Regions from separate parts of the Arthrobacter sp. LFS091 genome, predicted to be linked through region 2. Evidence: predicted binding sites of a transcription regulator. Region 2 holds the regulator's gene; each other region holds the start of a gene.
The links. Region 2 encodes HrcA, which represses chaperone genes, less so after heat shock. Its sites were predicted from a motif close to TTNGCACTCGNNNNNNNCGAGTGCNAA; they were not measured.

Region 1: ACNQOP_RS15250 (FmdB family zinc ribbon protein) is a predicted target of HrcA. The motif match lies at 4,436-4,462, and genes of this name have one in related genera.
Region 3: groES (co-chaperone GroES) is a predicted target of HrcA. The motif match lies at 3,931-3,957, and genes of this name have one in related genera.

The regions. Positions count from the first base shown of each region.
Region 1 covers NZ_JBFPFP010000007.1:287,371-297,608, forward strand. Annotated here, with positions in the region: gene ACNQOP_RS15240 (AAA family ATPase) at 1-3,215, shown strand, start outside; gene cpaB (Flp pilus assembly protein CpaB) at 3,239-4,033, opposite strand; gene ACNQOP_RS15250 (FmdB family zinc ribbon protein) at 4,103-4,375, opposite strand; gene ACNQOP_RS15255 (5-formyltetrahydrofolate cyclo-ligase) at 4,530-5,132, opposite strand; gene galU (UTP--glucose-1-phosphate uridylyltransferase GalU) at 5,264-6,169, shown strand; gene ACNQOP_RS15265 (GNAT family N-acetyltransferase) at 6,176-6,802, shown strand; gene ACNQOP_RS15270 (hypothetical protein) at 6,933-7,814, shown strand; gene ACNQOP_RS15275 (SDR family oxidoreductase) at 7,824-8,624, shown strand; tRNA gene ACNQOP_RS15280 (tRNA-Ala) at 8,660-8,732, shown strand; gene ACNQOP_RS15285 (MarR family winged helix-turn-helix transcriptional regulator) at 8,799-9,302, opposite strand; gene ACNQOP_RS15290 (class I SAM-dependent methyltransferase) at 9,387-10,205, shown strand.
Region 2 covers NZ_JBFPFP010000001.1:400,192-409,590, forward strand. Annotated here, with positions in the region: gene ybeY (rRNA maturation RNase YbeY) at 1-450, opposite strand, end outside; gene ACNQOP_RS01860 (PhoH family protein) at 447-1,526, opposite strand; gene ACNQOP_RS01865 (GerMN domain-containing protein) at 1,900-2,772, shown strand; gene ACNQOP_RS01870 (16S rRNA (uracil(1498)-N(3))-methyltransferase) at 2,787-3,560, opposite strand; gene dnaJ (molecular chaperone DnaJ) at 3,563-4,690, opposite strand; gene hrcA (heat-inducible transcriptional repressor HrcA) at 4,741-5,748, opposite strand; gene ACNQOP_RS01885 (DUF3097 domain-containing protein) at 5,979-6,830, shown strand; gene ACNQOP_RS01890 (DUF4870 domain-containing protein) at 6,952-7,365, shown strand; gene hemW (radical SAM family heme chaperone HemW) at 7,417-8,646, opposite strand; gene lepA (translation elongation factor 4) at 8,647-9,399, opposite strand, start outside.
Region 3 covers NZ_JBFPFP010000007.1:263,929-274,166, forward strand. Annotated here, with positions in the region: gene ACNQOP_RS15150 (GTP-binding protein) at 90-1,241, shown strand; gene ykgO (type B 50S ribosomal protein L36) at 1,271-1,393, shown strand; gene ACNQOP_RS15160 (shikimate 5-dehydrogenase) at 1,433-2,245, shown strand; gene ACNQOP_RS15165 (THUMP-like domain-containing protein) at 2,250-3,476, opposite strand; gene ACNQOP_RS15170 (hypothetical protein) at 3,544-3,906, shown strand; gene groES (co-chaperone GroES) at 4,099-4,395, shown strand; gene groL (chaperonin GroEL) at 4,480-6,093, shown strand; gene ACNQOP_RS15185 (DUF389 domain-containing protein) at 6,488-7,465, opposite strand; gene ACNQOP_RS15190 (acyltransferase family protein) at 7,652-9,751, shown strand; gene ACNQOP_RS15195 (acyltransferase family protein) at 9,748-10,238, shown strand, end outside.

The DNA of each region.
Region 1 (10,238 bases), on a different contig from region 2:
TCAACGCCATCGGTGCCTTGGTCAGCGAAGGCAAGTCTGTACTGGTGGTGGGGGACAGGCAGTCCAGCCTTACTGGTTTGTCCGCGCACCTGGAGTCGCTGGGCCTTGATTCGATGTTCTTCCGGCCGGGCAATGGAACTACGCCGCAGCAGCTTAAGGGCCAACTGGTCCGTGCCATCATGCGCAGCGAGAAAGCCCTGGAGCCTCAGCTGGGTAACCTTCACCAGACGTTGATCGAGCACCGGCATGCCCTGATGGACCACGTGGCATCCCTGCACAATGTCCGTGAGCGTTGGGGTTGTTCCCCGTACCAGGCTATGCAATCGCTCGCCGAATTGACGTCCATCCACCCTGCGCCATCCACGACGGTGCGGTTGAAGCGCAGCGTCCTGGACAACATCAAGGACCGCGAGGAACTTGCCGGCCGGTTGCGCCGTGCGGCCGAACTGGGCAGCTTTAGCCGAGCCTCGACTTCCAGCCCCTGGCATGGCGCACGCCTGGTGACCCGCAAGGAGACAGAAGAAGCCCAGCAACTGGTTCGTTTGGCTGAGGAGAAACTCCCCATCCTGCGTGACCGCATGAAGCAGGTTTCCGACCACGCCGAAATCAGGTTGGGCGAAACGTTCACCGAATGGGGAGCCCAGCTTGAACTGCTGATTGCCGTGCGGGAAAGCCTGGACAAGTTCACCCCGGACATCTTTGACCGGCCTGTCCATGACCTCATCTCCGCAACAGCCAGCTCCGCATGGCGACGTGAACGGAACCTGGAAATGCCGTCCATGCAGCGTTCCAGGCTGCGGCGCGTAGCCAAAGAATACGTACGGCCCGGCGTCCACATCGCGGACCTCCACAGTTCGCTGGTACTCGTCCAGGAACAGCGAGCCTTGTGGGCCGGCTACGCGACGACGCAGCGTCACCCGGCTGTGCCGTCCGGCCTTGCCGACCTCGGTGCTCTTTACCGGGAATTGGACGGCGAACTGCACCGGCTCGGCGAAGCCCTCAAGCACACTGCTGCCGGAGGCTCCCTGCACCAGACGCCGTACCCGGAGCTCATGGAGCGGTTGGAACGCCTTGTAGCGGACACAGCCACCCTGGAGACCCTGCCCGAGCGGACGCTGTTGATTGAAGAGATGCGCGAGCACGGTCTTGGTGAGTTGCTCGCTGACCTTGCTGCCCGCGAAGTCCCGGCACCCTCGGTGGCCGCGGAGCTGGACCTTGCCTGGTGGCAGTCTGCGCTGGAAGCCATGATCAGCGGCGACGACTACCTTGCTATGTCCGATGGCGATTCGCTGCGCCGCCTCGAGGCCGAATACCGCCTCGCGGACCAGGCCCACATCGCCAGTGGCGCGGCCCGGCTTCGTTGGCAGCTGGCCCAGAAATGGCGTCAAGGCATCCTCGAACACCCGCGGCAGGCCGAGTTGCTTCGTGCCCTGTTGAAGGATGGGCGTGTGACGTTGCCGGCACTGAGCGCCCAGGCACCGGACCTTGTTCCGCTGCTGGTGCCGGTCTGGTCGGTCAGTCCTTACCTGCTGACCGGAGTACTTCCTGCAGAACAGAAGTTTGATGCTGTGGTGATCATCGACGCTGAGTCGACCTCCTTGCAGGCAGTTCTTCCCGCCATTGCCCGGGCACAGCAAGTAGTGGCCTTCGGAGATGCAAAGATCGCCAACGCCCGCACTTTCAGCGTTGCCGTGGAACCTCCGGTTGCCGGTGTAGCCAGCCACGAGGTTGTGGACAGCGCCTTCAAGGCGCTTGCCCGCGTGCTGCCCACATGGCAGTTGAATTGGGTTTACCGTGCCGTGGACGAGGACCTGATCCTCCAGCTGAGCAAGAACTACTACGACGGCGGACTGCGGCGCCTGCCCGACGGCAATTCCGTCACGGGGCTGGACCGTTCGATCCTGGTGGAATACATCCCCGATGGCACTGGCCTCCCGGGTGCTGACCACGAAGGTGTTGAGTCCGTCACCGCCGAAGTCAACCGTGTGGTGGACCTGGTGTTCGAACACGCCAGGCTTCGTCCTCGCACATCCCTGGCCGTAGTAACGGCCAGCCTCCGCCATGCGGCCAGGATCGGTGAGGCCATCAGGCTCCAACTGCCAAACCACCCCCTCCTGTCCACTTTCTTCGGAGCCGGTCCCGAGTCCTTCAGGGTAGTGGACCTGGAGCGCGCCCAGGGCTTGGTGCGGGATCACGTCATTTTCTCCCTCGGCTACGGTCGCACACCTCACGGGCGTGCGCTCCACTCCTTCGGGCCTTTGTCCACCGAAGGCGGGCGTAACCGCTTTGCTTTGGCAATGACCCGTGCCCGGCGGTCCATGCACGTGCTGACGTGCTTCCGCCCCGAAGACCTTGACCAGGATCGACTGGCTCACGGTGCCGTCGACTTCTACGAATTGCTGGACCGCGAACTCTCTGGAAACAGCAACCTTGGAACACCTGCTTCCCGCGCCGTCGCCAGCGAACAAGCGCTCGGTGAAGATCCCTTGGTGGCTGATCTTGGGGAGCGGTTGCGTGCTCGTGGAGCACGTGTGTGGCATCTCTACGATGGAGTGCTGGACATCGCTGCCGCCGCGGATCCGGTGCACACCATTGGCCGGGAGGGTGCCGAGATTCCCACCCCGGTGGCCATCGAATCCGATGGCACCGAACGTTACAGGCGTATGAGCGTGCGCGAGCGAAGCCGTCTGCGGCCGCAACTGCTGGAGCGCATGGGGTGGCGGTACATGTCGTTGTGGACGATTGAAGTCTTCACGGACCCGTCGTCCTGCGCCGACCGCATCGGCTCCTACCTGGGACTGGAAAACCACATCCCGCAGCTCGCTTCCTCTCCCCAGCATGGCTTCCTGGACGTGGATGTTGAACAATTGAACCTTGACAAAGCACCGCCTTCCTTCGCGCCCAGCGCACGAAGGGCGGCCGGCAGGAGCGAGGCTGGCCCCAAGCCGGCCGATGCTGCAGCCGACAACGGAAAAGAAGCACCAATGACGGAACAAGTAACCGGCGGGGAAGACAGCGCTGCGGAGCGCTCGGAGGATGCCGGCCAGGCCGGCGCTGAGGGCTCGGAGGAGTCGAAGGCTGTTCCAGCCAAGCCGGCCCCGCAGGGCATTCTTCCAACCAAGGCTGCAGAGGACGACCCCCGCCGTTGGGGAGATGAGTCCGGTTATGACCACGAGGAGTGGCTCAAGGAGCAAAAGCCCCCGCACTGGGGCTGATGCCAGCCTGACGGAACGTCCTTTCACGGGCTGACCAGTACAAAGAAAAGCTTGCCCTGCGTTGATGCGCCGGCAAGCTTTTCTGCTTGCCGGGGGTCGGCAGCCACAACCACCAGGCCGTCGTTGTCACCCGTACCGAGCCACTCCCCGGCCTTCCCGCCTTGGGCAGAGGTCCACAGCACGGCAATAGGACCAGCCAGGACCTGGCTTTCGCCGGACTCATCGTAGGATCCGGCTGCGGTAAGGACCACGGACACCAACTGGCCGGGGGAAAGTAACTGGATGGATGAAGGGTCGGCCATCCGGAGTGGAACCGCTGCCGTGCCCGGGGGTGATCCGGTGAGCAAGCCAGGACCCAGCAGGCTGGACTCCGTGGGGATCTGGCCCTGGCCAAGGGGTGCAGCGAGCTGACGCCCTGCGAGGGCGCCGGGGTCCTCAAATGCGGTGGGGATTGCCAAACCCTGGGTTACAGGAATGGTGGTGAAGTCGGAAGCGGCCAGGTTGGTGCCGCTGGGGAGGTCCCGGACAGCCACCAGTACGTTGACGCGTTGCTCAGAAGCGGGCGTGAGCTGCTGGACTGCGATGCCGGCAGCCAGGCAGAGCAGGAGCGCGACAGTGAGGCGGCGGTTCCGTCCGATCAAGGATCCGAACCTGCGTTTCAGGCCACGCCGGGTGTCAGGGTTGCGCGGACGGTTTCGGCTGAACCTGGAATCAAAGGGGGCGCGCAGCGGCGCACGCGATGGGGGAGACCATTTACCGGCGGCTGCCGCTGATCGCTCGGCCCGGGCAAGGAGTGTGCTTCGTGACTGATGTGGCATGCAGCCACGCTAGCCAGCACGGCACCCACGGAAACAGTGCCGGGCTGGGCTATGTGGAAAAGGGAGCTCTTAGCTGGCTGCGGCTGCCGGGGCCGGAGTCGCGGCGGGAGCCGACGACGCAGGTGCGGGCGCTGCGGGAGCGGCCGAAACCGTGCTTCCTTTGGCGTCGCGGGAGTCAGTGCGGTAGAAACCCGAGCCCTTGAAAACAACGCCAACGCTGTTGAACTTCTTCCGAAGCGCTCCCTTGCATTCGGGGCACTCCGTCAAGGAGCTGTCAGAGAAGGACTGGACGATGTCAAAGGCATGGTCACAGTCTTTGCAGGCGTATGCGTAAGTGGGCACTGAATTCCTCCTTCAGGACAGGGTTCAGGTCCTGTGCCACGCATCCGGAGCGTCTCCGGGTTAGCAGTCGCAGGGCCTGAGTGCCAATTCTATCATCCGGCGCCATTGCAGCATTCGTGCCGGACTGAAGCTCATAACATCGAACCGGGGCCACCTATTCCGGGCCGTCGAGGCGAACGGTTCCGGAGGGCGTGAGCACTTCCCGCACGGGGCGGTCGAAAGCTTCGGCGGGTATGGAACCGGAAGGCAACAGGTCGTCGTCGTACACCACCGCGATGGTGGGCGGCCGCTGGCCGGATGCGTCGAGTCCTTGGAGGAGCCGGTCATAGTAGCCGCCTCCTTGGCCGATCCTGTTTCCGTCCCGGTCAACGGCCGTGGCCGGCATGAAAATCCCTGCGGCGTCCGCGATGACCGAACTTTCCAGCCTTTCGCCCTCGGGTTCGTCAATGGGGGCGTAGGAGGACCGCACGAACACGGTCGACGGCGTCCAATACACCCAACTCAATTGCCTTTCCGGCTCGCAGACCGGGAGCAGGATACGGTGCCCGGCGTCGTGCAGCGCCTGAATCAGGGGCAGCGTGGGGGGTTCGAAAGCGACTCCAACGTAGACCGCAAAAGTGCCGGTGGCGGGGGCCCTTGTTGCTGCCCAGTCCGTGCCGTGCCGGGCTATAGACGCGCCGGCGGCTGCAATCTGCTCTGGCGCAAGGCTTCGCCTGTGAAACCGGCGGCTGCTCCGGATCTCTTCCTTCGTTGCCATATGTATCCGTTCTTTGGGTCCGTACGTAACACCGGAAGGAGCAGGAGGGCTGCCCTTCCCTGAAACAAAAAACCCTCTTTCGGTGCGGCGGGGTTTAGCCGTTGATGTCTTCCTTCCGTTAGATTAGTCCGGTGACTCTCGATAACAATGCTGTCCGTAAGGCCGTCATCCCCGCAGCGGGCCTTGGCACCAGGTTCCTGCCTGCAACAAAGGCGATGCCCAAGGAAATGCTGCCCGTGGTTGATAAGCCAGCCATCCAGTACGTCGTCGAAGAAGCCGTTAAGGTGGGCCTGCACGACGTCCTCATGATCACGGGGCGCAGCAAGCGCGCCCTTGAAGATCACTTCGACCGTGTGCCGGCCCTTGAGGCAACGCTTGCCGAAAAGGGTGACACTGCCAAGTTGGAGGCCATTCAGTCGGCCACCAACCTGGGCGACATCCACTACGTTCGCCAGGGCGACGCCAACGGGCTCGGCCATGCAGTCCTTCGTGCAAAGCAGCACGTCGGCCACGAACCGTTCGCCGTGCTCCTTGGTGATGACCTGATCGATCCTAAGGACGACCTGCTCAGCGAAATGATTGCTGTCCAGCAGAAGACCGGCGGATCCGTGGTGGCCCTCATCGAAGTTGAGCCATCAAAGATCAGCGCCTACGGCTGCGCGGACGTGGAGGACGAAGGCGAGGACGGCTACGTGCGCATCAAGCAGCTCGTGGAGAAGCCTTCGCCGGAAGAAGCTCCATCAAATCTGGCCGTCATTGGCCGCTACGTCCTCCACCCGGCCGTGTTTGAGGTCCTGGAGAACACAGGGCCGGGCCGCGGAGGGGAAATCCAGCTGACGGATGCCCTCGAGGTGCTGGCTGCAGGCGAGGGTGAAGGCTATGGCGTATACGGCGTGGTCTTCCGCGGACGCCGCTTCGACACCGGCGACAAACTGAGCTACCTCAAGGCCTGCATCGAGCTCGCCTGCGAACGCGAGGACCTCGGCCCCGAATTGCGCGAGTGGCTGCCGACCTTCACTGCAGCACTTCCCAAGTAACAACGGATGTACGGCTCTGCGATCTGGCCGGTGACGCTGGAAAGCGGAGACCTGTTGCTGCGGCCCATCCGTTACCGCGATAAGCGGGAGTGGTCCGAAGTCCGTTCACGGAACAGCGAATGGCTGGCGCCATGGGAGGCGTCCAACCCGGCTCCGGGTGGGCGCCTCCCCAGCTATCGCCAGATGGTGGCCTCCCTGAACGACCAGGCCCGTCAGTCCACCGCGCTGCCATTTGTCATTGTCGAGCGGACGCCCGGCTTCCGTGAACCGAAAATCGTAGGCCAGTTGACGGTATCGTCCATTGTCTGGGGTTCGGCCATGATGGCTACCCTGGGCTATTGGGTGGATAGGGACCGCGCCGGGCATGGCATCGCTCCGACGGCCGTTGCGATGGCGACAGACCATTGCTTCCGCGTGCTGGGCCTGCACCGCATGGAAATCAATATCCGCCCGGAAAACGCGCCAAGCCTCAGGGTTGTGGAGAAACTGGGTTTCCGCGATGAGGGCTACAAGGAACGGTACTTGCACATCAATGGCGAGTGGGCCGACCACCGTTCCTTTGCACTTACTTCCGATGAAGTTCCCGAAGGACTCCTGCGCAGGTGGCTCAGCGGACAAACGGGCAGGTCATAGGCCTTTTCGGCCCTAACTCCAGTCATTTGCGGACTCGCCCACGACACACCGGCCTCAATGCCGCCGCCCCCGGTCATTTGCTTCTACGGTTTTGAATGTGGACTTCCCTCTCAGCAGCTCAGTGATACTCGTGGTCGCTGTCGCGCTGTGGATGGTCTGGGTGGCGCCTTATGTTTTACGGAACAGGCGTTCACAAGTCCAAACAGTGGCTGTTCCAGCAGACGCAATCGACGACGAACCAGACGAACCGCAGGCAGGGGTGGTACTGACTTTGGCACCTCAGCAGGAGAAACCGATGGAGACCATGCACAGGACAGCACCGGCGTCGCCCCAGGGATCCACACCGGCCGAAACTGCTGCCCGGAAGTCGTCCTCCACACCCTTCACTATTCGGTACGCCCGCTTTACGTTGGCGTTGTCGGGCCTTGCCCTGCTTTTGACGGCGATCGTTTCAGGCATCCTTTGCCTCTTCGGTAAGGGATCGCTGTGGTTGCCGCTCGTCTCGCTGGTCGGTGCGGTAGTCGCCGTCGTGGTGTTGCGCAGGCTTGCCCTTCGGGACCTGCGCGAACGACGCGCGCGGCGTGCAGCGCAGGCCGCGCCGATCCCGACTCCCGCCCGTTACCTGCCAAAGGAAGAGCCGGACGAGCCCAAGGCGACCACCGTCTTCGATGCCGAGGCCGCCAGCCGCGAAGCCAACCGGCCTACAGCTGATGAACTGCGTCAAGCCGCGCTGGCAGTTGCCGTGGCAGCCGGGGATCACTCGGCCAAGTCTGCCCAGGAATCCAAGGGCGCAAGCTGGAAACCTGTGGAGGTCCCGAAGCCCACGTATGTCGATGCCGCGAAAGCAGCGCGCCCGGCACCTGAGCCGCTGGATCTCCCGGAAGCCCCCAAGCCCGTGGGCAAGCCCATCTTGAAGCAGAACGCCGAGCAGGCCGAAGCGGTTGCGGTTTCCGTCAAGAGCCAGAGCGCCCTCAGCAACCTGGATGACGTCCTTCAGCGCCGTCGCGCCTAACAGCCCTCCATGACCAGTATCTGCGTTGCAGGGGGCACCGGCCAGGTTGGCCGGGAAGTTGTCCGCCTCGCCGTGGCTGCCGGGCACACGGTCTCCGTTCTCAGCCGCCACGTGCCCGCCATGGCCTCAGCGGATCGTCTCGACGGCGCAGCCTACTTCGCTGCCGACGTCACCACGGGCGACGGGCTGGCCGCCGCCCTGGCGGGTACCGACGTCGTTATTGATTGCCTTGAGGGACAGTTCGGCAAAGCCAAAAAGCAATTCGCCGACGGCGGCGCGCGCCTCGCCGCGGCTGCCCACCTGGCCGGGGTGGTCAGGATTGTGGCGCTGTCGATCATCAACTGCGATCTGAGCACCTATTCGTATTACGTTTCCAAGGCCGAAAAGGAGCGCGCGTACGCCGAGTCGCCGCTGCAAACCGTGGTCGTCCGGGCCACGCAGTTCCACGGCCTCGTCGCGATGGTCTTCGCCGCAGGCGCGCGACTAGGACTCATCCCCACTTTCAACGGCGCCAGGTTCCAGACCATCTCGCCGGCGGATGCCGCGGCCTCCCTGCTCGAAGCGGCCACGGCTGAGGCGGAGGCTCCACCGCACAGCGTCCGCACTGTAGGTGGCCCGGAGGAGCTCACCATGCGGCAGATGGCGGAGGATTGGAAACGCGTCACGGGCGCCCGCGGAAAGATCATCGGGCTGCCGCTGCCGGGCCCGATGGGCGCTTACCTGCGTGCAGGCCATAACCTGGTCCCCGAACAAAAGGTTGGTTCCGAGACGTTCGTGTCGTGGTTGGAAAAGCGCCGCGAAACTTTATAGCCTAGGGACACTGGTCCGGCATCAAACCGGACCCAGGGGCTATAGCTCAGTTGGTAGAGCGCTTCGTTCGCATCGAAGAGGTCAGGAGTTCGAATCTCCTTAGCTCCACCCATTCAAGGCCTAGAATCCGCGGAAGTTTCCAGCCTCCGCGGTCGTCTGCAAGCCTTTCAGGCCTTACTCGAGAGCCAGAAGCATCGCTCGGAGCGGTCCGATGAGCTCCTCATGAAGGCCGGGGACGCCGGCTATCAGCATCCGTTCTTTCTCGATCAGCGTGGTGAACGCCGCTTCCACGGTGGCTCGGCCACTGCCGGTGAGCCGCACAAGGACCACCCGGCCATCACGGTCGCTGACGCGCCTCTCTACCAGGGATCGGTCCAACAATCGGCTTACACGGTTGGTCATTGTTCCGGACGTGACAAGGGTCTGTTGAATCAGTTCCCCGGGGGTGAGTTCATGCGGCGGTTCGGACCTTCGCAGAGCCGAAAGGACATCAAATTCCCACCCCTGCAGATTGTGTATCGCGTAGGCCTCCCTGCGCGCTGCGTCCAGACGCTGCGCGATCCGGCCGATGCGACTGAAGATATGAAGAGGGGAGGGATCGATGTGGGGAAGAGCGCGTTTCCATCCGTCGATAAGCAGGTCGACGTTGTCGGCAGGTGCGTCAGGGGTTGCTTTCACACCATCCAGTATATCTTGACGTCAAGATATTTTGGCGGGTAACGTCACGCTCGTAACCTAAACCGGTCCCGAACGGAGCGCCCTATGCCCATCGACTTCTCCAGCCCTGGCAACCGCAATACTTATGCCCTGCGCGTTGCCGACCCGACGTGGACGCAAGGCATCACCGCGCTGATCGATCCTCGAGGCCTGCGGGTAGCGGACATAGGGTGCGGTGGAGGGATCTATTCGACCTCATGGCTTGAACTCGGAGCTGAGTCAGTGGTCGGCGTCGATTTCTCCGCCCAGATGATCGAAGATGCCGTCACGCGGGCTGACGAGTCGCCGGACCTGACCTTTTTGCTGGCAGATGCCACCGCGACAGGGTTGGTGGACCACTCGGCTGATCTGGTCTTCCAGCGGGCCCTGGTTCACCATCTCGAGGAACCAGTACTCGCTTATCGGGAAGCTAAAAGAATCCTAGCCCCGACCGGGCGTTTGATGATCCAGGACCGGACGATGACGGACGTACGTCGACCTGGATCGCCGACACACCTCCGTGGCTACTTCTTCGAACTTTATCCCCACCTTCTTGACTTCGAGGCAGCGCGCCGCCCCAAGGAACAACAGGTGGAGGCCGACCTTCTTTCGGCTGGGTTCAGCAACGCTGAACGACACACGCTTGCCGAAAGGCGCCGGACCTACGCTTCAATCGATGAGTTGTCCGACGACCTGAGAGCACGAACGGGCCGGTCCATACTGCATGAGCTCACCACTTCGGAGCTCGAGCGCCTCATCGATTACATTTCCGCCAAGGTCGATGCCGAAAAGCCAATTGAGGAAATTGACTACTGGACCGTCTGGCTAGCCGCTCCGCCAAGGCAGTTTTTTGATGCCAACGATTCTGCCGTACTAGGACGCTGAGGGTTCAGCCAATAGCCGTAGAGAGGCCCATCC
Region 2 (9,399 bases):
ATCCTTGCCCAGGAATTCAGACAGCAACTCACGCTGCAAACCGAACATCTCGGCTTTCTCCTCAGGCTCTGCATGGTCGAAGCCAAGCAGGTGGAGAATGCCGTGGGTGGTAAGGAGCAGCATCTCGTCCTGTGTCGGGTGTCCCGCGTTGCGCGCCTGCACCTCGGCCACCTGGGGGCAAATGGCGATGTCCCCAAGCATGCCTTGGGGCGTCGGCTTGTCCGGAGTACCCGGCGTCAGCTCGTCCATCGGCACCGAAAGAACGTCCGTGGCTCCGGGCTCGTCCATCAGCTCGATGTGCAGTTTCTCCATGGCAGGCTCGTCCACCAGCAGGATGGACAGCTCGGCCTGGGGATGGATGTAGAGACGCTCAAAGATGAAGCGCGACAACGTCACCAACTGGGCCTCGTCCACCGCGACGCCGGACTCGTTGTTTACTTCGATGCTCATTTACGTTCTCCACGCTTGTGATGGGTGTTGGCGTCGGCGCGATGCGCGTCATCCCAGTTGCTGTAGGCCGAGACGATGTCGGCTACCAAACGGTGCCTGACGACGTCGGCGGCTTCAAGGATCGAGAAATTGACGTCGTCGATCCCCGTGAGGATTTCCCGGACGATGCGCAGGCCTGACGTCGCCCCGAACGGAAGGTCGATCTGGGTGACGTCTCCGGTGACTACCATCTTGGATCCGAAACCGAGTCGGGTCAGGAACATCTTCATCTGTTCGGGTGTGGTGTTCTGCGCTTCGTCAAGAATGATGAAGGCGTCATTCAAGGTGCGGCCACGCATGTAGGCCAGGGGCGCTACCTCGATGGTCCCGGCAGCCATCAACCGCGGTATGGATTCAGGATCCATCATGTCGTGGAGGGCGTCGTACAGCGGACGAAGATAGGGATCGATCTTGTCGCTCAGCGTCCCGGGCAGGAACCCCAGGCGCTCCCCTGCTTCGACGGCGGGCCGCGTCAGGATGATCCTGCTGACTTCCTTCGTTTGCAGCGCCTGGACGGCTTTCGCCATGGCGAGGTAGGTCTTGCCCGTACCGGCGGGGCCGATCCCGAAGATGACCGTGTTGTCGTCGATGGCATCAACATAGTTCTTCTGGTTCAGCGTCTTGGGGCGGATGGTCTTGCCCCTGCTGGAAAGAATGTTGTGGGTCAACACGTCTGCAGGATTTTGCACTGATTGGGTGCGCAACAGTGAGACAAGTTGCTGCAGAACGTCAGGGGTCACCAGCGTGCCCTTTGACACCAGCCCACGGACTTCCTCAAGCAGGCGCATCACCCGGGAGATATCGGTGGACGGACCTGTCATGGAGAGCTCGTTGCCACGGACGTGGAAACTGACGCCTTCGAACTGATCCTCGATGTAGCGCAGGGCTTCATCGTGGCTTCCCAACGAGTGAACCATCTGGTCGGAGTTGTCGAACGTGACAATTTCCGTGCGCGTGCCCGGTAAGGTGTGCGGGAACTCAGTGGGCGGCAGGTTGCCGTTTCCGGTCCTGAGCCGTCCGTTCAAAGATTCACTCATAGTGTTGGCCGTATGGCCTGTTCTCCTCCGGTTCGATGGTGTCCTGGCAATAATCCTACGCCAGCCCGTCCCTGATGGACCTCACCTGAGCCGTCCGTCCAAGCCACAAAGGGATGGCCGACATTTTGTCTCAACTCTGCATCAAGCCGGTATCAATCATGTTTCAGTTGCTCCGGGCCCCCTCATTCCCGGCCGGCAGCCGTCGGCGGTGTGCCAAGCTGGCATAGCGGGTGGACAAAGCGCCCCGCAGCCACGCCGACCCGGCGAAGGGTTGCCAACGATGCACCGCAGGACAGGAATCCCCATCAGCAAGCCAGGAAACACCGCGCAGGGCGCACACAAGCGGAAGAAGTCCGCTTTTGCCGTGCCCGCGATGGTCTCTGTGCTGCTGCTCACCGGCTGCATCGCCGATGGGGCAGGAAACCAGGTTTCACCGAGCTCCCCTTCGCTCTCCGTGCAGGAGGCCCCGGCAAGCAACGCCCCCTTGGAAACCACGCAGGCCTCCACGAAAATTCCCGTGTACTGGATCGGCCGCAGCAAGGATGAGGTCTACCTCTACCGGGAGTTCCGGGACATCGACGGTGACGACAACCCCGTAACCACCGCCCTGCGGATCATGATGGCGGAAAAGCCACTGGACCATGACTTCTTCACGCCGTGGCAGCAACCCAGCAGCCTGGCTACTTCCATATCGGGCAAGAACGTCATCACAGTGGACATCTCCCGTGATGCTTTCAATTCGAATCTCGATGCCGCCATGGCTCAGCGGGCCATTCAACAGTTGGTCTACACAGCCACTGCCGCGGCGTCGTCGTCGGGCCTTATCAATTCCGGCCAGCAGATCCAGGTGGTCATCCTGGTGGACGGCCACCCCGATTACATGGCTTTCGGGCAGGTGAAGCTGGGACAGCCGATGGCACGTGACGCCTCCCTTGTGGCACCGGTGTGGATCATCGATCCGCAGGAGGATGTCACGGTGCCGCCGGGCGCGGTGAAGTTCAACGGCCGCAGCACCGACAGCTCCAAAACCATCGCCTGGCAGATCCTCAGGGACAACGGCAAGGCCGAGAAAACGGGTCTGCTCAACGGACAGGCCAAGCCAACGGGCGAGCCGGGCCAGTACGGCGTCTTTACTTTCAGCGCGACGTTGAAGGCCGGCAAGTACGAGCTGCGGGTCTCACAGGTCGACGCCGCAGGCAAAGTCATCGAGTCCAGTACCGACACGCGACTGTTCAGCGTCGGCTAGGACCCGCCGGCGTCCTACCAGCGGCCCAGGACGTCACTGGCGAGAACGACGGCGGTTGGTCCCGCCGTCGACGACCGCAGGACATGGTGTCCCAACAGCGCCGTAACGGCTCCGGCGTCACTGAGCCGGGTGACTTCACGGGGTGAGATTCCGCCCTCCGGCCCAACGATCAGCAACACTTCCCGGGGTGATCCCGGATCTGAGCCATCCGGCACGCCCGACTCCTCCAGGACGGTCCGCAAGGGGTTCTTGGCATCTTCGTGCAGGATGATGGCCAGGTCCGCAGCAGCGACGACTTTCGCCAAGGCCGCGGTATCCACGATGGGGCGAACATGCGGGATGTGTGACCTCCGTGCCTGTTTCGCTGCGGCGGCAACCACCGATTGCCACTTGGCATGTGCCTTGGCGGCCCGATCACCCTTCCATCGGACAATGGAGCGTTCGGACTGCCACGGAACCACCGCGTCAATGCCGAGTTCGGTGGCCGTTTCGACGGCAAGTTCGTCACGGTCCCCTTTGGCAAGCGCCTGGACGAGGACCAGGCGAACGGCCGGCTGCTCTTCGAAGACGACGTCCGAGGCCGTCACAGCCAAGGTGCCTGACCCGGTCTCGGAGACCGTACCCGTCAAACGTGTACCGGCGCCGTCTGCGATGTCTACCTGTTCGCCCACCGCCAAGCGTTTAACGGTGACCGCGTGGCGCGCCTCCGGGCCTTCCAGTACAAACACGGAACCAGGCCCCAGGTGGCTGAGGTTGCCTGCCTGGGTGAAGAAGACGGGGTTGCTCACCGCTACAGGTTACCGAGCTTGTCCCGCAGTTTGGCGAACATGCCGCCGCTGGCAACGAGCTTTCCCTCGGTGAACTGCTCTCCCCGCAGTTTGGCGAGCTGCTGGAGCAGCTCCTCCTGGGCGGCATCGAGCTTGGTAGGCGTTTCGACGTGCAAATGCACCTTGAGGTCGCCTCGGCCATAGCCGCGAAGGTGGGTGACGCCAAGCCCGCGAAGAGTGATGATTTCGCCTGACTGGGTTCCCGCCTTGACGTCGATGTCCTGTGCTCCGTCGAAGGTGTCCAACTGAAGTTCCGTACCCAGGGCAGCGGCTGTCATGGGCACGCTCAGGGTTGCGTGCAGGTCGTCGCCTTCACGCATGAACATGGAGTCGTTGTTGACGCGGATTTCGACGTAGAGATCGCCGGCCGGGCCGCCCGCGGGGCCGGCTTCACCCTGGCCGGACAACTGGATCCGGGTACCGGTGGCAACACCGGCAGGAACCTTGATGGTGAGGGAACGACGACTGCGGATGCGACCCTGCCCGCTGCACTCGTTGCAGGGGTCCTTGATGACCGTGCCGAAGCCCTCGCAGGAGCCACAGGGTGCCGTGGTCATGACCTGGCCGAGAATGGACCGGACAGCCCGCTGGACCTGGCCGCTGCCACCACAGATGTCACACCGTTCAGGATGGGTACCAGGGCGGCAGCAACTGCCATCACACGTGGGGCACACAACGGCCGTGTCGACTTCGAGCTTCTTGTTGACGCCGAATACCGCATCCTTGAGGTCGATGCGGACGCTGATGAGGGCGTCCTGGCCGCGCCGGACCCGGGAAGCCGGGCCGCCATGGCCGCCACCGCCGCCAAAGAAGGTGTCGAAAATGTCCTGGAAGGCGAAGCCCTGGCCGGAATAACCGCCGCCGAAGCCGTTTTCGGTTCCGTTTTCATTACCGGTGGCGTCGTAGACACGGCGCTTCTGCGGGTCCGACAACACCTCGTAGGCGTGGGTCACTGCCTTGAACTGCTCCGCGACATCTTCCCCGGGGTTGACGTCCGGGTGAAGTTTCCGCGCCAACTTGCGGTACGCCTTTTTGATCTCTTCCCCGGTGGCTTCCGGAGAGACTCCCAAAACGTCATAGTGGCTGCTCAAAGTCGGTATCTCTTCCTTGTTGTACTGCGGATGTTTCCTCGGGCCGGTGTTCAACCGCCGAGAATGCGGGAAAGGTATCTGGCCACGGCCCGGACTGCGGCCATGGTGGTGGGATAGTCCATGCGGGTAGGGCCAAGGATCCCAACCTTGGCTCCGGAACCGTAGCCGGTGGCCACGACGGAAGCCTCGGCCAAACCGTCGTACGGGTTCTCCCGGCCGATGCTTACTGACACGCCCCGCGGATCATCGCCCATATCGGACAACAACCGCAGCATGACGACTTGTTCCTCAAGGGCTTCAAGCACCGGACCGATGCTCAAGGGGAAGTCCACATTGGAGCGGGCCAGGTTGGCGGTGCCTGCCATCAAGATCCGCTCTTCGCGGCTGTTGTCGCTCAGTGACTGCAGCCCGTGCGCAAGAGTCTGGGCCACGCCGCGAAGCTCGGGCGGGCAGAGGGCCACTACCGATGGAAGGACCTGTGGGAGAAGGTCCAGTTGCGTCCCGGCTATGCTTCCGAGGAACCGGGACCTCAGCAGCATCAATGCCTCGTTCGCAACATCTGATCCGGCATCGATGACCTTCTGGCCAACGCTGCCTGTGTCCGCAATGAGGACCACCAGGACCTGCTTTGGCGCAAGCAGCACGAACTCGACGTGGCGGACGACCGCCCGGCTCGAGTGCGGGTACTGCACGACGGCGACCTGGTTGGTCAGCTGGGAAAGGAGCCTCACGGTCCGCTCCAGGATGTCGTCCACGTCATCCGGGCCCTCGAGGAGGGAGTGGATGGCACGGCGCTCCGCGGCCGAAAGTGGCTTTACCTGGGAGATACGGTCCACAAACAGGCGGTAGCCCTTGTCCGTGGGAATGCGTCCTGCGCTGGTGTGGGGCGCCGCGATGAGTCCTTCTTCTTCCAGGACAGCCATGTCATTGCGGATGGTGGCACTGGAAACACCGAGGTGGTGGCGCTCGACAAGGGCCTTGGATCCAACGGGTTCCCTGGAATGCACGTAGTCTTCAACGATGGCACGCAGCACTTCCAACTTGCGTGGCTCACTCATTGCTCCACCTCCTGACGACGTCCGTGGTCGTGGCGACCGGCGACTGCGGCACGCCCGCCGGGCCTCCGCACTTAGCACTCAACATGCCCAAGTGCTAACAAGTCTATTATGGGCCACCCCGTTGCTAGCATTGAAAACGCCCGTATTCAGCTTCCGGCGTGCAGGTTCGGCAGCTTCGCAACCCAAACGGCTCCCCCACCCATCAAGTACTCAAAGGTAGGAAATATCCCTTGGCTTTCGACAATTGGGGTCCACAGGATCTGACCGCTCCCGCCAAACGCCAGCTTCCTGAGGTAGCGGTCCAGCGGGGAATGGTCCTTGAAGACGTCCAGTCAGGATGGGTGGGTGAAGTGACCAGGGTGGAGAAGACCGGCGGCATGCATATCGTGTCCTTGGAGGACCGGCGTGGTAAGTCCAAATCGTTCCAGTTGGGATACGGCTTCCTGCTCGAAGGCCAGCCCATCCGCCTGATGCCTCCAGCAGTCCGGCAGTCGCCGTCGGCCGCCCAGCCGGGCCGTACCGCCTCAGGTTCCGTCAAGGTGCAAGGCCAGCGCGCACAGGTGGCCAAGGCCAGCCGCATCTGGGTGGAAGGAAAGCACGACGCCGAACTGGTCGAGAAGGTCTGGGGTGACGATCTCCGGGTCGAAGGGATCGTGGTTGAGCCCTTGCATGGCGTGGACGACCTCGCGTCCGCCATTGCGGATTTCAACCCCGGCCCGGACCGCCGCCTCGGGATCCTGGTGGACCACCTGGTCCAGGGATCGAAAGAATCCCGCATCGCCGCCGAGGCCATGGCCTGTCCCGGAGCCGCTGGAAACGTCCTCATTGTGGGACATCCGTACGTGGATGTGTGGCAAGCCATCAGGCCCAAGGTGTTGGGCATTGAGAAGTGGCCCACAGTACCGCGTGGCATGGATTGGAAGACCGGCATCCTCCGCGCCTTCGGCTGGCCGCACGAGACCGCCGAGGACATCGGGTTGGGCTGGCAAAGGCTGCTGGGGGCCGTACGGAGCTACGCCGACCTTGAAGCATCCCTGCTGGGCCGTGTTGAGGAAGTCATCGACTTCCTGACGGTCCCCTAAAGCATTCACCCTGAACCACTGCTACTGCAGCGCCAACGGGGAGTTGGTCCAGAGAAGCGGGCTCGTGCCGGTATTCTGGGACAGCAACACCGCAGCATCTTTACAGCAAAGGGAAGACACCGTGGCAGAGAACGCTCCTGAAGAACCGGGCAGCGCCGCAGGGCGGCCCCAGTACCATGGCGCGCCAGCCAATGCACTGCCCTTGACGGCCGGCGAAGACCGGCAGTGGGCCACATTGGCGCACTTTGGCGGCATTCTTGGCTGCTTGCCTTCCCTGTTGATCTACCTGATCTTCCGGGACCGGGGACCCTTCACTGCACAGGAATCCAAGGAAGCGCTGAACTTCACCCTTCCCCCGACCATCGCAGCGGTCCTCGCCAACATCCTCGTCCTGCTTCCAGTGGTCGGCAACATTTTCGCCGTGATCGCGACCGGCATTTGGGTAGCCCTGACGTGCTTCTCCGTTTCAGCCGGAATCCGCGTGAACCACGGCCAGCCGCACCGCTACAAACTGAATTTGCGCTGGATCAAGTAGCTGCCTCACCAGCAGGAGAGTCCCGGCAGTGCTGCCAAACGGCCGTGAGGCTCAGTCCGGGAGGATCCTGCGGACCACTGCGTCTGCCAGCAGGCGACCCTTCAGCGTGAGGACCAAGCGGCCCTTGAAGGCCTGGATCGGGTCAACCAGTCCGTCTGCGATCAACCCGGCCATTGCATGCCGCCCCACGGCGTCCAAGGCGTCGACAGCCAGGCCTGTACCCAGGCGGGCTTCGAGCATGATGCGCTCCACCTCGCGCGTGTCAGGGTCCAGCGTCTCCCTGCCTGCCGCCGGCGAGCTTCCCGCTCCCAGTCGCGCAGCATAAGCAGTAGGATGCTTGACGTTCCACCAGCGCACACCGCCTATGTGGGAGTGCGCTCCGGGGCCCACGCCCCACCAGTCATCTCCACGCCAGTAAGCAAGGTTGTGGCGGCATGCCTGCTCCGGAGAGCGCGCCCAGTTGCTGACCTCGTACCAGGCCATCCCCGCCGCTGAGATGAGTTCATCGGCGAGTTCGTATTTCGCGGCGTGGTCGTCGTCGTCGATGCCGGGCACCTCGCCTCGACGGATTTGCGCAGCAAGCTTGGTGCCGTCCTCCACGATCAACGCATAGGCGCTGATGTGGTCCGGTTCGTACGACAAGGCCGTTTCGAGGGAAACGCGCCAGTCCTCCATGGACTCCCCCGGGGTCCCATAAATGAGGTCCAGGCTGACGGCGAGTCCGGCGTCGCGCGCCCACTGCACCACCAGCGGAACGCGGCTTGGCGTGTGAGTGCGGTCCAGCACTTTGAGGACATGCGGCACAGCGGACTGCATGCCGAAGGAGACCCTGGTGAATCCGGCATCCGCGAGCAGCATCAACGATTCGGGCGTGACGGAGTCAGGATTGGCCTCGGTGGTCACTTCCGCGCCGGATTCCAGCCCCCACGTCCCAACCGCGGAACGCAGGATCCTTGCCAAGTCCTCGGCTGGAAGCAGAGTCGGGGTACCACCGCCGAAAAAGACGGTACTCAGGGGGCGCGCCGGAACCGATGAGGACTCGAGTGCCTTCACGGCGAAGTCGAGCTCCGAGATGGCGGTACTGGCATAGGCATCCTGCGAGGCACCACCGCCCAGTTCCGTCGCGGTATAGGTATTGAAATCGCAATAGCCGCAACGCACGGCACAAAAAGGGATGTGGACGTACAGTCCGAACTTGCGGTGCTCGACGCCCGTCAGCACCTGCGGAGGCAGAACGCCATCCGCAGGTGCTGGATCGCCCAAAGGAAGGACGCTGGGCATTTACTTTTTGGCCTTGTCCTTGGACTCGTCGGTGGTCAGGGCAGCGATGAACGCCTCCTGGGGCACCTCCACGCGGCCCACCATCTTCATGCGCTTCTTGCCTTCCTTCTGCTTCTCGAGCAGTTTGCGCTTACGGGTGATGTCACCGCCGTAGCACTTGGCAAGAACGTCCTTGCGGATGGCCCTGATGCTTTCACGCGCAATGATGCGCGAACCAATGGCCGCCTGGATGGGCACTTCAAACTGCTGGCGCGGAATAAGTTCGCGGAGCTTGGCCGTCATCATCACGCCGTAGGCGTACGCCTTGTCACGGTGTGTGATGGCACTGAACGCATCTACTTGCTCACCCTGGAGCAGGATGTCGACCTTCACGAGGTCGGCGACTTGTTCGCCGTCGGCCTTCCAGTCCAGCGAGGCGTAGCCACGGGTCTTGGACTTCAGGAGGTCGAAGAAGTCGAACACGATTTCAGCCAGCGGGATCCAGTAACGGAGCTCCACGCGGTCCTCGGACAGGTAGTCCATGCCCTTCATCTGCCCACGACGGCTCTGGCACAGTTCCATGATGGAGCCGACGAACTCGTTTGGCGCAAGGATGGTAGCCGAAACCATCGGTTCACGGACCTCGGAAATCTTTCCCGTGGGGTATTCGCTGGGGTTCGTCACGTGGACAACTTTCTTGTCCTCGAGCGTTACCTCGTATTCCACGTTGGGGGCGGTGGAAATGAGATCCAGGTTGTACTCACGCTCAAGGCG
Region 3 (10,238 bases), on a different contig from region 2:
TGCAGCCGGAACACCCGTGATATCGAGGGGCCCAGGCCCGCAATGAGTCGTCATTTGCTAAATAGAATGATTCTCATTAGTATAAACGCATGCATCTCACAGTCGTCAGTTCCCTCGACAGCCAATGCCGGGAAGCAGCCACGGGGAGGTTGGGTCGAACCCACGCCAACTCGGCAGTGGTTCTCCATGACCTGCTGGATGGTTCGCTGGTCCTGCGCAGGGTTTACCGGGATGGACGCCTGGTTGAACGCGAAACGACAGTCCTGGAGCACGGCTGCCTCAGCTGCACCGTTCGGCTCGACGTCGTACCGACGGCGGAACGCCTCGCCGCATACGGGTTCGACCATGTTGTGCTTGGCTTGCCGCCGGGCGTCGCCGCCGGGATGGCCGTTGCCGGGCTTCGCCAGGGGCTCAGCCGCCCGGCTGTCATCGACAATGCCGTGTTGGCGCTGGATCCCGCAGACCTCGATGACCACATCTGGGACCGCCATACCTTGTTCGAGTCCGGCTTCACGTCCATGCCGCAGGATGACCGCACCAGCGGTGAGTTCCTTATCGGGGAGTTCGGCCACGTGGACACGGTCATGGTGTATCCGGGCCTGGGCGCAACGTTGACGGGCGCCCATCCTGAAGGATCGGCGTCATGGGCGACCGGCATGGAATTGCTCGTCGAATTGGCACCGCATGCCGCTGCCGTCGGTACGGCCGACCCCTACCGTCCGGGCTGCTTCGACCAGGCCGAAACCGCGGCACGTAACCGGCCCGGCGTCGTCCATGTGGCGGCGAGCGAAACACCAGGTTCCTTCCGCACGGTGCTTCACAAAGCGAGCCGCCCACTGCATCCGGGCCGCTTCCGTGATGCACTGCCACGGTTGGCCGCGGGTACGCATTGGATGCGTGGCCGGCTATGGATTGCCTCTGCTCCCGCCACACGGATCGCCGTCCAGGGAATCGGACCGAGGGTTTGGCTCGAAAGCACGGGGAAGTGGCTCGCGGATTCGGCCGATGTGGCGCCCGCTGGCACGTCCGCAGGCAAGCCGGGTCCCGACGTCGACTCCGTCCTTGACTGGCATCCGAGCCACGGCGACCGCGGCACGGTATTGGCGATGACCGGGCGCTCGGAAGATATTGATGCCCGCGTAATCCGCGGGCTCCTGGACGAATGCCAACTGACGGAGGCGGAAATGGAACTGGACTTTGGCGTCTGGGACGATCCCCTGGAACTCAGCGACGCCCTCTAAGCCGCACCACCAACAAAAGGAGAAACACCATGAAGGTCAGGAACTCACTGCGTGCGCTCAAGAAGATCCCCGGAGCGCAGATCGTCCGGAGGCGTGGACGCACGTTCGTCATCAACAAGAACAACCCGCGGATGAAGGCGCGGCAGGGCTGATCCCGGTGCTGCATCCATCGGGCGTTGTTTAATGGGTGGATGCCCATCCTGAACAAAGACATGTCCCTGTGCATTTCGCTCGCGGCCCGGCCCAGCAACATCGGTACCCGGTTCCACAATTATTTGTACGATCTGCTCGGCCTGAACTTTGTCTATAAGGCGTTCGCACCGGCTGACATCACCCTCGCGGTGGCGGGCATCCGCGGCCTCCCCATCCGGGGCGCCGCGGTGTCCATGCCGTACAAGGAAGCGGTCATTCCGCTGGTTGACGTAATGCACCCCTCGGCCAAAGCCATCGATTCCGTGAACACCATCGTGAACGACGATGGGGTCCTTACCGCCTACAACACCGACTACATCGCCATAGCCCGGCTCTTGAAGGACCACGAGGTACCCAACAGCCACACCGTGCTCCTCCGTGGAGCAGGCGGCATGGCCAAAGCCGTCGCGGCAGCGCTGCGTGACGCAGGCTTTACCGCTGTCACCATCGTGGCCCGCAATGAAACCGCCGGTCGAGCCCTCGCCGACCTCTACGGGTTCGGCTGGCAGGACGACGTCAACGGTTCGACGGCGGACCTCATCATCAACGTCACTCCCTTGGGAATGGCAGGTGCCGACGAATCGGCCCAGTCCTTCGATGACGCGACGATCGCTGCCGCACAAGTGGTATTCGACGTCGTTGCGCTGCCGTCGGAGACGCCCCTGATTACCGCTGCGCGTTCAGCCGGCAAACCGGTGATCACGGGTGCCGAAGTCATCGCCATCCAGGCCGAAGAACAATTCGTCCTCTACACGGGGGTGCGTCCGACCCCCGGCCAGGTGCGCGAAGCTTCTGAATTCTCGCGCCGCTGAAACCCTAAGCAGACACCGGCTCCACCACGACAGCCACTCGCTCCTCGCCGATCCTGGTGAGGACCAGGGTGGCTGTTTTCGCTTGGCCCTTGCCGGGCTTGGCGGGAAGCAACTGCTTCCGCAACTCTTCGGGGGTGACTGCCGTACCGCGCTTCTTGATGTCCAGCACCGTGATGCCGTTGCTCTTCACCCAGGCTTTCAGGGCCTTGACGTTGTACGGCATGACTTCCAGCACCTTGTAGGCGCGGGCAAACGGGGTGTCGTGCAACGCCGGGGCGCAGATGTAGGCGATGTGTTCATCCACCAAGTGACCGCCGAGGCGTTCAGCGACATCGGCCACCAGGCCCGCGCGGATCACCGCCCCATCCGGTTCGTACAGGAATCCTTCCACCGGCCCGACGGCGGCTACCGGACCGCCGTCGAAATCCTCGCCGCTGGTGATTTCGGCAGCGCCCTGGCTGCCGAGGACCAGCGCTGCGCGCCTTACCCCGGGGCGCGCCACCGCGTTGAACCACAGCGTGACCTCGGTGACATCACCGAGGACGGAAACCCACTGCGCCTCGCAACCTGCGGGCACGGAATCGTGCGGGATGCCCGGACCCATCTTGACGCCAATGGCGCGCCCCGTGGCAGCCAGGTTTTCCACGAACGACAGAGGGGGAGAGAAGGCCTCGGGGTCCCAGATCCGCTTTGTTCCGGAGGTGGACGTGGTGCGTCGGGCGGGATCCAGCCACACTCCATCGATACCGTCCAGCTCCACGGAGGTAGCGTCCGCATGGACCACTGTGGCGTGTGGGAAGGGGATCAGGTTGATCGTGGCGCAGGCAGCAGTCGTCTCGTCCATCTCAACAGCAGTCACGGCGATGTCCATGGACGCCATGGCCATCGAGTCAGCTCCCAGGCCGCAACCGAGGTCCGCGACATGCGAAACGCCGGCCTGTGCAAAGCGCTCGGCGTGCCGGGCGGCGACGTTCAACCGGGTCGCCTGCTCCAACCCGGCCTGGGTGAACAGCATTTGGCGGGCAAATTCGCCGAACTTGGCCTCTGCCCGGGTCCGAAGGCGGGACTGCGTCAGGACGGCAGCGACGAGTTCGGGGGAGTGGCCCGCTTTCCGGAGGTCGGCGTTGACGCTGAATGCGTCGGCTTCCTTGTAAGGCCCCAGTGAGGCAAGAAGTTCCCATCCTTCGGTGGTCAGCAAGGGCGCGATCTGTTCCTGCGGTGCGTGAGGCATGGGATCAAGCCTAACGTCGCAGGATATGACAGCGTGACTTGGGAATCAGCCAGATAGGGTTGTTTTCATGGAAGACAACGCAGCCGCACAGCCGTCCCGCATCACCAAATATGCCCGTCCCGCACTTATTGCGGGCATCGTGATAGCCGTGGTCTGCATAGCCCTGCTCATCATCATCCTGGCCTTGGACTCCTTCAATGCGGCCGCATACTCCGTCACCGGCAAAAGCGTCAACGATGCCACCGATGAAGCACGGGAGATCCGCGACCTGTACAGCGGCGCCCGCATCGGCGGGATTATCGCCCTGGTGATCTCCGGCGTCGTGGCTGTCCTGTCCGCAGTGGTGCTGTACCGGAACCGCGGCAATGCCCCCGTGGATGGGGACGACGACGGCGAGGACTACGGCCTGGACGACCTCACCGGACGGTGACGGGAGTTCACCCATGACGAAATGCTGGCACTCACCTTGACCGAGTGCTAACGCTTACATAGAGTCTTATTAGCACTCTCCCCCGGAGGGTGCTAACCACGCCAGGCGTTCCTCCGGCACCGCGACGACGGTTGCACGCCCCGGCACCCCAGTTCTTAGTCCATGAATCAGCTCATGAAAAGGAGAGTCCGAGTGTCGGTCTCGATTAAGCCTCTTGAGGATCGTATTGTTGTTCGCCCGCTCGAAGCAGAGCAGACCACGGCTTCCGGCCTGGTTATTCCGGACTCCGCACAGGAGAAGCCGCAGGAAGGCGAAGTTGTTGCAATCGGCCCCGGCCGCTTCGATGACAACGGAAACCGCGTACCGGTTGACGTAGCTGTTGGCGACGTCGTCATCTACTCCAAGTACGGTGGAACCGAAGTCAAGACCGGTGGCAACGAGTACCTCGTTCTGTCCGCCCGCGACGTCCTCGCGATCGTCGTAAAGTAACTTCCCGGAGCCCGCACCGCCGCCGCGTTGGAATCATTCCGACCCGTCAGCGGTGCGGGTTTTCTGTCTTGAAAGGACACAACCATGGCAAAGCAGCTTGCTTTTAACGATGCTGCCCGCCGGTCTCTTGAGGCCGGTATCGACAAGCTCGCCAACACTGTCAAGGTGACGCTTGGTCCGCGCGGCCGCAACGTCGTGCTGGACAAGAAGTGGGGCGCTCCCACGATCACCAACGACGGCGTCACCATCGCCCGCGAAGTTGAGCTTGACGACCCCTACGAGAACCTTGGCGCCCAGCTGGCCAAGGAAGTAGCCACCAAGACCAACGACGTCGCAGGCGACGGCACCACCACGGCTACCGTGCTGGCCCAGGCCTTAGTCAAGGAAGGCCTGCGCAACGTTGCAGCCGGCGCCGCTCCCGGCGAGATCAAGCGTGGCATTGAGGTTGCGGTTGAAGCCGTGGCTGCCCGCCTCCTGGAGAACGCCCGCGAAGTCGAAGGCACCCAGGTTGCCAACGTTGCCGCTATCTCTGCCCAGAGCGACGAGGTTGGCGAACTGCTGGCCGAAGCTTTCGGCAAGGTGGGCAAAGACGGTGTCATCACCATTGAAGAGTCCTCCACCACGCAGACCGAGCTGGTCCTCACTGAGGGCATGCAGTTCGACAAGGGCTACCTGTCCCCGTACTTCGTCACCGACGCTGAGCGCCAGGAAGCCGTCCTCGAGGACGCCCTCATCCTGATCAACCAGGGCAAGATCTCCTCGCTGCAGGACTTCCTGCCGCTCCTGGAGAAGGCTCTGCAGGCCAACAAGCCGCTCTTCATCATTGCTGAAGACATCGAAGGCGAAGCCCTTTCCACGCTGATCGTCAACCGCATCCGCGGCACGCTCAACGTTGTGGCCGTCAAGGCCCCGGGCTTCGGCGACCGCCGCAAGGCCATGCTCCAGGACATCGCCACGCTTACCGGCGCACAGGTTGTCTCCCCGGACCTCGGCCTGACCCTGGACTCCGTTGGCCTAGAGGTACTCGGTACCGCACGCCGCATCACGGTCACCAAGGACAACACCACCATCGTTGACGGCGCAGGTTCGGCCCAGGATGTGGCTGACCGCGTTGCACAGCTGCGTGCCGAGCTCACCCGGACGGACTCCGACTGGGACAAGGAAAAGCTGCAGGAACGCCTCGCCAAGCTCGCCGGCGGCATCGGTGTGATCAAGGTAGGCGCAGCCACCGAGGTCGAGCTGAAGGAAAAGAAGCACCGCATCGAGGACGCCGTTTCCTCCACGCGTGCAGCCCTTGAAGAAGGCATCGTTTCCGGTGGCGGTTCCGCACTCATCCACGCCCTCAAGGCGCTGGACGAGTCCCCGGCCGTCAAGACACTGGAAGGTGACGCGGCAGCAGCCGTTGGCATCGTCCGCCGCGCACTGGTTCAGCCCCTCCGCTGGATCGCACAGAACGCCGGCTTCGACGGCTTCGTAGTGACGGCCAAGGTCTCCGAGCTCGAAGCCAACCACGGCTTCAACGCCAAGTCCGGCGAGTACGAGGACCTGATCGCCGCTGGCGTGATCGACCCCGTCAAGGTCACCCGCTCCGCACTCCGCAACGCCGCTTCCATCGCTGCCCTGGTTCTCACCACCGAGACCCTGGTTGCCGAAAAGCCGGCCGAGGAAGAAGACGCACACGCAGGCCACCAGCACTAAGCTGTCTGCGCCAAAAACCCCGGCCACGTTGATTCGTGGCCGGGGTTTTTTCTGTGCGCGCTCTCTCACGTTCCGCCTGTTTGGGGTGGGCGCTCTCTCACGTTCCGCCTGTTTGGCCGGGACGCTCTCTCATGTTCCGCCCGTTTGTGGTGGGCGCTCTCTCATGTTCCGCCTGTTTGGCCGGGACGCTCTCTCACGTCCCGCCTGTTTGGCAGGGACGCTCTCTCACGTCCCGCCGGTTTGGCAGGGACGCTCTCTTACGTCCTAGGTGTGGGGCAGCGTCGGGCTGAAGGGGGTGGGTTGTGAGTGAGCGTCGGGCTGAAGGGGGTGGGTTGTGAGTGAGGGTTGGGCTGAAGGGGGTGGGTTGTGAGTGAGGGTTGGGCCACAGCCTCGGCTACCCGGGCCGCCGGATGGCACCGAGCCGTCGCGGGGGAGAAGCCGGTCGGCGGCTTGAGGGTGTGCGTTTGCCTATGAGCCGGTAGAACACCAGCACCGCGGCGGCAGCTGCCACGATGCCCACAAGGTTCACGGCCAGTTGCATCGCCGATCCCGCAGCCTTGCTGTACTCACCCAGGACGAGGGCCACAGCAACATAGCCGGCCGCTGGCACAGTGGTGACGGAGATGAAGACTCCCACCAGGGCGGAAGACCTGTGGCTGATCATGGACAGCATCCCCGCAGCGCCGGCGAGTGCGGCCACAATCAGCGAGTACGGCCCAGGGTGGTAGATGAACTCCACCGCGGATCCCTGGTCCAGAGCGTCAGCGGGAAACAAACCCAGCGGTACCGACAACCATGCTGCTGCTGCAGTCACGGCCATCGCCACGGGGAACCCGACTCCAAGAGCCAGACAGGAACTCCGTACCAGGCGCCACTTCCGTTCCACCAATCCCACGGACAACGCAGCGAGCGGGCCGAACTCCGGGCCAACCACCATGGCACCCACTATGGCGATGGTGGAATCGGTCACAATTCCGATCGCTGCCAACTGAGCGGCAATGATGAGGAACGCGAGGAAACTCCACGTCAGTTTCGAGTCCTCCCCGGTTTGCCGGGATACCTCGTCCCAGATGACGGAATCGGCGGATTCCCCTGGGGCGGACGCCTCGGCCTCATCCGCGCGTGCGGACAGGACCAGATCCGGCGAGGAAACTGAGATGGAGCCGAGTTCCGGAAGCTTCAAAATGTGCAGCCTTTGTATCAGCTCTTCGGCGGATTCCCGTGCGATTTGGACTGTTATGACGTCCCCGGGCGGCTCCACGGAGGCTCCCTTGTGTACCGCCGTTTCGGCCGCTCCGTTCTGCTCAAGGCAGCATTCCAGAACCGACTCAGACAATTCCGCCGGCACGCATAGGCGCAGCTGGACGATCATGGTGCTCCCTCCGTTGCTTCAGGCTTCAGCGTAGTTCCCGGGACGGTCCGGGGGGCACAACGGGCACAGGCGACGCACAGCCAAGACTGGGATAATCCATAGCTGAACCTGAGCTAATGAGGGCCTTGGAACGCAGCCCGGATGACGGACCCAAGTGGGTTGGCGCGGCCGGACCGCGTATGATGGATGCTTTGTGCCACAGCTTTTGAGGAACTGCCTAACGTGACTACGCCAACGATCCCAGCCCCTGCCCGACCCGGCAGGCGGGCTTCGGGACCCGTTGGAAAGTCGAAGTTCCGCCCTGAAATCCAAGGTCTGAGGTCGCTCGCTGTCTTGATGGTGGTGAGCTACCACGTCTGGATCGGGCGGGTCTCCGGGGGCGTGGATGTCTTCCTCCTCATCTCGGCGTTCCTCATGACCCTGCAGTTCACCGGACGCTATAAACAACGCCGGCCGATGGATCTGCTGCGGCACTGGCTGCACCTGTTCCGCCGACTGCTCCCCGCCGTCGTGGTGGTCCTCCTCGCGACACTCGCGGCCAGCTTTGTCTTCCTGCCGGCCACCCGCTGGGTCGAGGTGGTCAACCAAGGGTGGGCCTCGCTGTTCTACTACGAAAACTGGCTCCTGCAGGGCCTCGCGGTTGACTACTACGCTGCGGACCATAGCCTGGCGAGTCCGCTGCAGCACTTCTGGTCGCTGTCCATCCAGGGCCAGGTCTTCATTTTGTGGCCCGCGATCTTCGCCTCCGTAGCGCTCCTGTGCCGGCGCTTCAGCCTGAAATACCGGGCGACGCTCGCCTATGTCTTTGCGATCATCTTCGTTGTCTCCCTGGCTTACTCGATCATATTCACGGCCAATAACCAGGCTGTGGCGTACTTCGATACTTTTGCCCGACTGTGGGAATTCGCGCTGGGAACATTGCTCGCGCTGGTTTTGCCTGGCCTGAACTTCGCCAAGCCGGTCCGCGTCGTCATGGGCTGGATCGGAGTGGCCGCGATGCTCAGTTGCGGGATCCTGCTGCAGGTCCAGACTGCCTTCCCGGGTTTCGTTGCTTTGTGGCCAACGCTTGCCGCAGTCGCGGTGATCGCCGCTGGCCAGACAGGCAGCCGGCTGGGCGTTGACAGGATCCTGAGCTCACGCTTCCTGGTCCGGCTTGGCGACAACTCCTACGCCCTCTACCTTTGGCACTGGCCCATTTTGGTGATCGCCTTGGCTTGGAGCGGCAAGGACCATGCGGGCTGGATCTCCGGAACACTGATCATCGCCCTGGCTTTGGTCCTGGCCTTCCTCACCACCAAGTACGTTGAGAAGCCGTTCCGGGAATGGAAGTGGCCGGAGGTGAACCGCCGTCGCTCCGCCATTGCTATCGCTGCCTGCCTGGCCGTGGCGTGCGCGCCCCTCCTGGGATTCCAGTACAAGCAGGACCTGGACTTGAAGGCCGCCCAGGCGCAGGCCGCTTTCGATAACCCCGGAGCCCAGGCTCTCCTTCCCGGATATGTGAACCAGGTGGGCGAAAACGCGATGACGCTGCCCACCGCTGAGCAGCTTCCTTCGGACTGGGCGCACCTGACGGAGTCGTGCTCCGGCGAGACCAAACCGGAATCGTCGCTGCTGCTGGAGAACTGCCAGCAAAACAACGTGGGCGATGACGCGACCAAGACCGTGCTGGTTCTTGGCAATTCGCATTCCCAGCAATGGCTGGAGGCTGTTGGGGTGCTGGCTGAGCAACACCATTGGCGGCTTTACGCCATGCTTTACGGCGCCTGCCCCTTCATGACGGATAATCCGGATGCGGACCCGGTGTGCAATGAGTTCAACCGTGAGGTTCGCAGCCACATTGCGGCCCACCCACCGGACGCCGTTTTCATGGTGGGGACCGCGGCGACTCCCTCAACACCGGATGAGCAGCTCACGCACGGGTTTGAGGAACTCATCCCCGAAGTCAACGCCGTTGGTACCCAGGTGATCGCTATGCGCGACAACCCCCGGTTCACCTATAGCCTGACGGATTGTACGCTTTCCAAGGGACCGGACAGCCCTGACTGCCGACCGTTGGAATCGGATGTGCTCGCGGCACAGAGTCCCTTCGACGCCGTCATGGGCAAGTACCAGGATCTTTTCGTGTTGGACATGACCGACCTCATCTGCGACGGAACCTACTGCCCTCCCATCGTGGGAAACACCTTCGTATACCTGGACGACAACCACATGACCAAAACGTATGTAAAGAGCATGGCTGACATGCTCGACGAGAGGTGGTTTGCCGCGACCGGGTGGCAAGAATGATGGAAACCCAGAGCGCCACGGCTGCGTCAGGAACCCCGGAAACCACGACGTCGGAACGCCGTTTCCGTCCGGAAGTCCAGGGCCTGCGTGCCTTGGCTGTGGTCATGGTGGCGGCCTACCACATCTGGCTCGGCAAGGTTTCCGGCGGGGTAGACGTTTTCCTGTTGATCTCGGCGTTCCTGTTGACGTTGTCCTTCACCCGCAAACTTGAGGCTAACCGGCCCTTGCGCCTTGTGGGGCACTGGCTGCACGTTTTCAAGCGTTTGCTGCCGGCCGTCGTCGTGGTGTTGCTGGCGATCCTCGCCGGGACCTGGGCACTTATCCCGCAGAGCCGTTGGCCCGATGTCCTCACTGAAGCGTGGGCTTCCCTCCTGTACCGGCAAAACTGGCAGCTTGCTGCCTTCGCGGTGGACTACTACGCCCAGCAGCACGTGGATGCCAGCCCGCTCCAGCACTTCTGGTCGCTGTCCGTGCAGGGCCAGGTGTT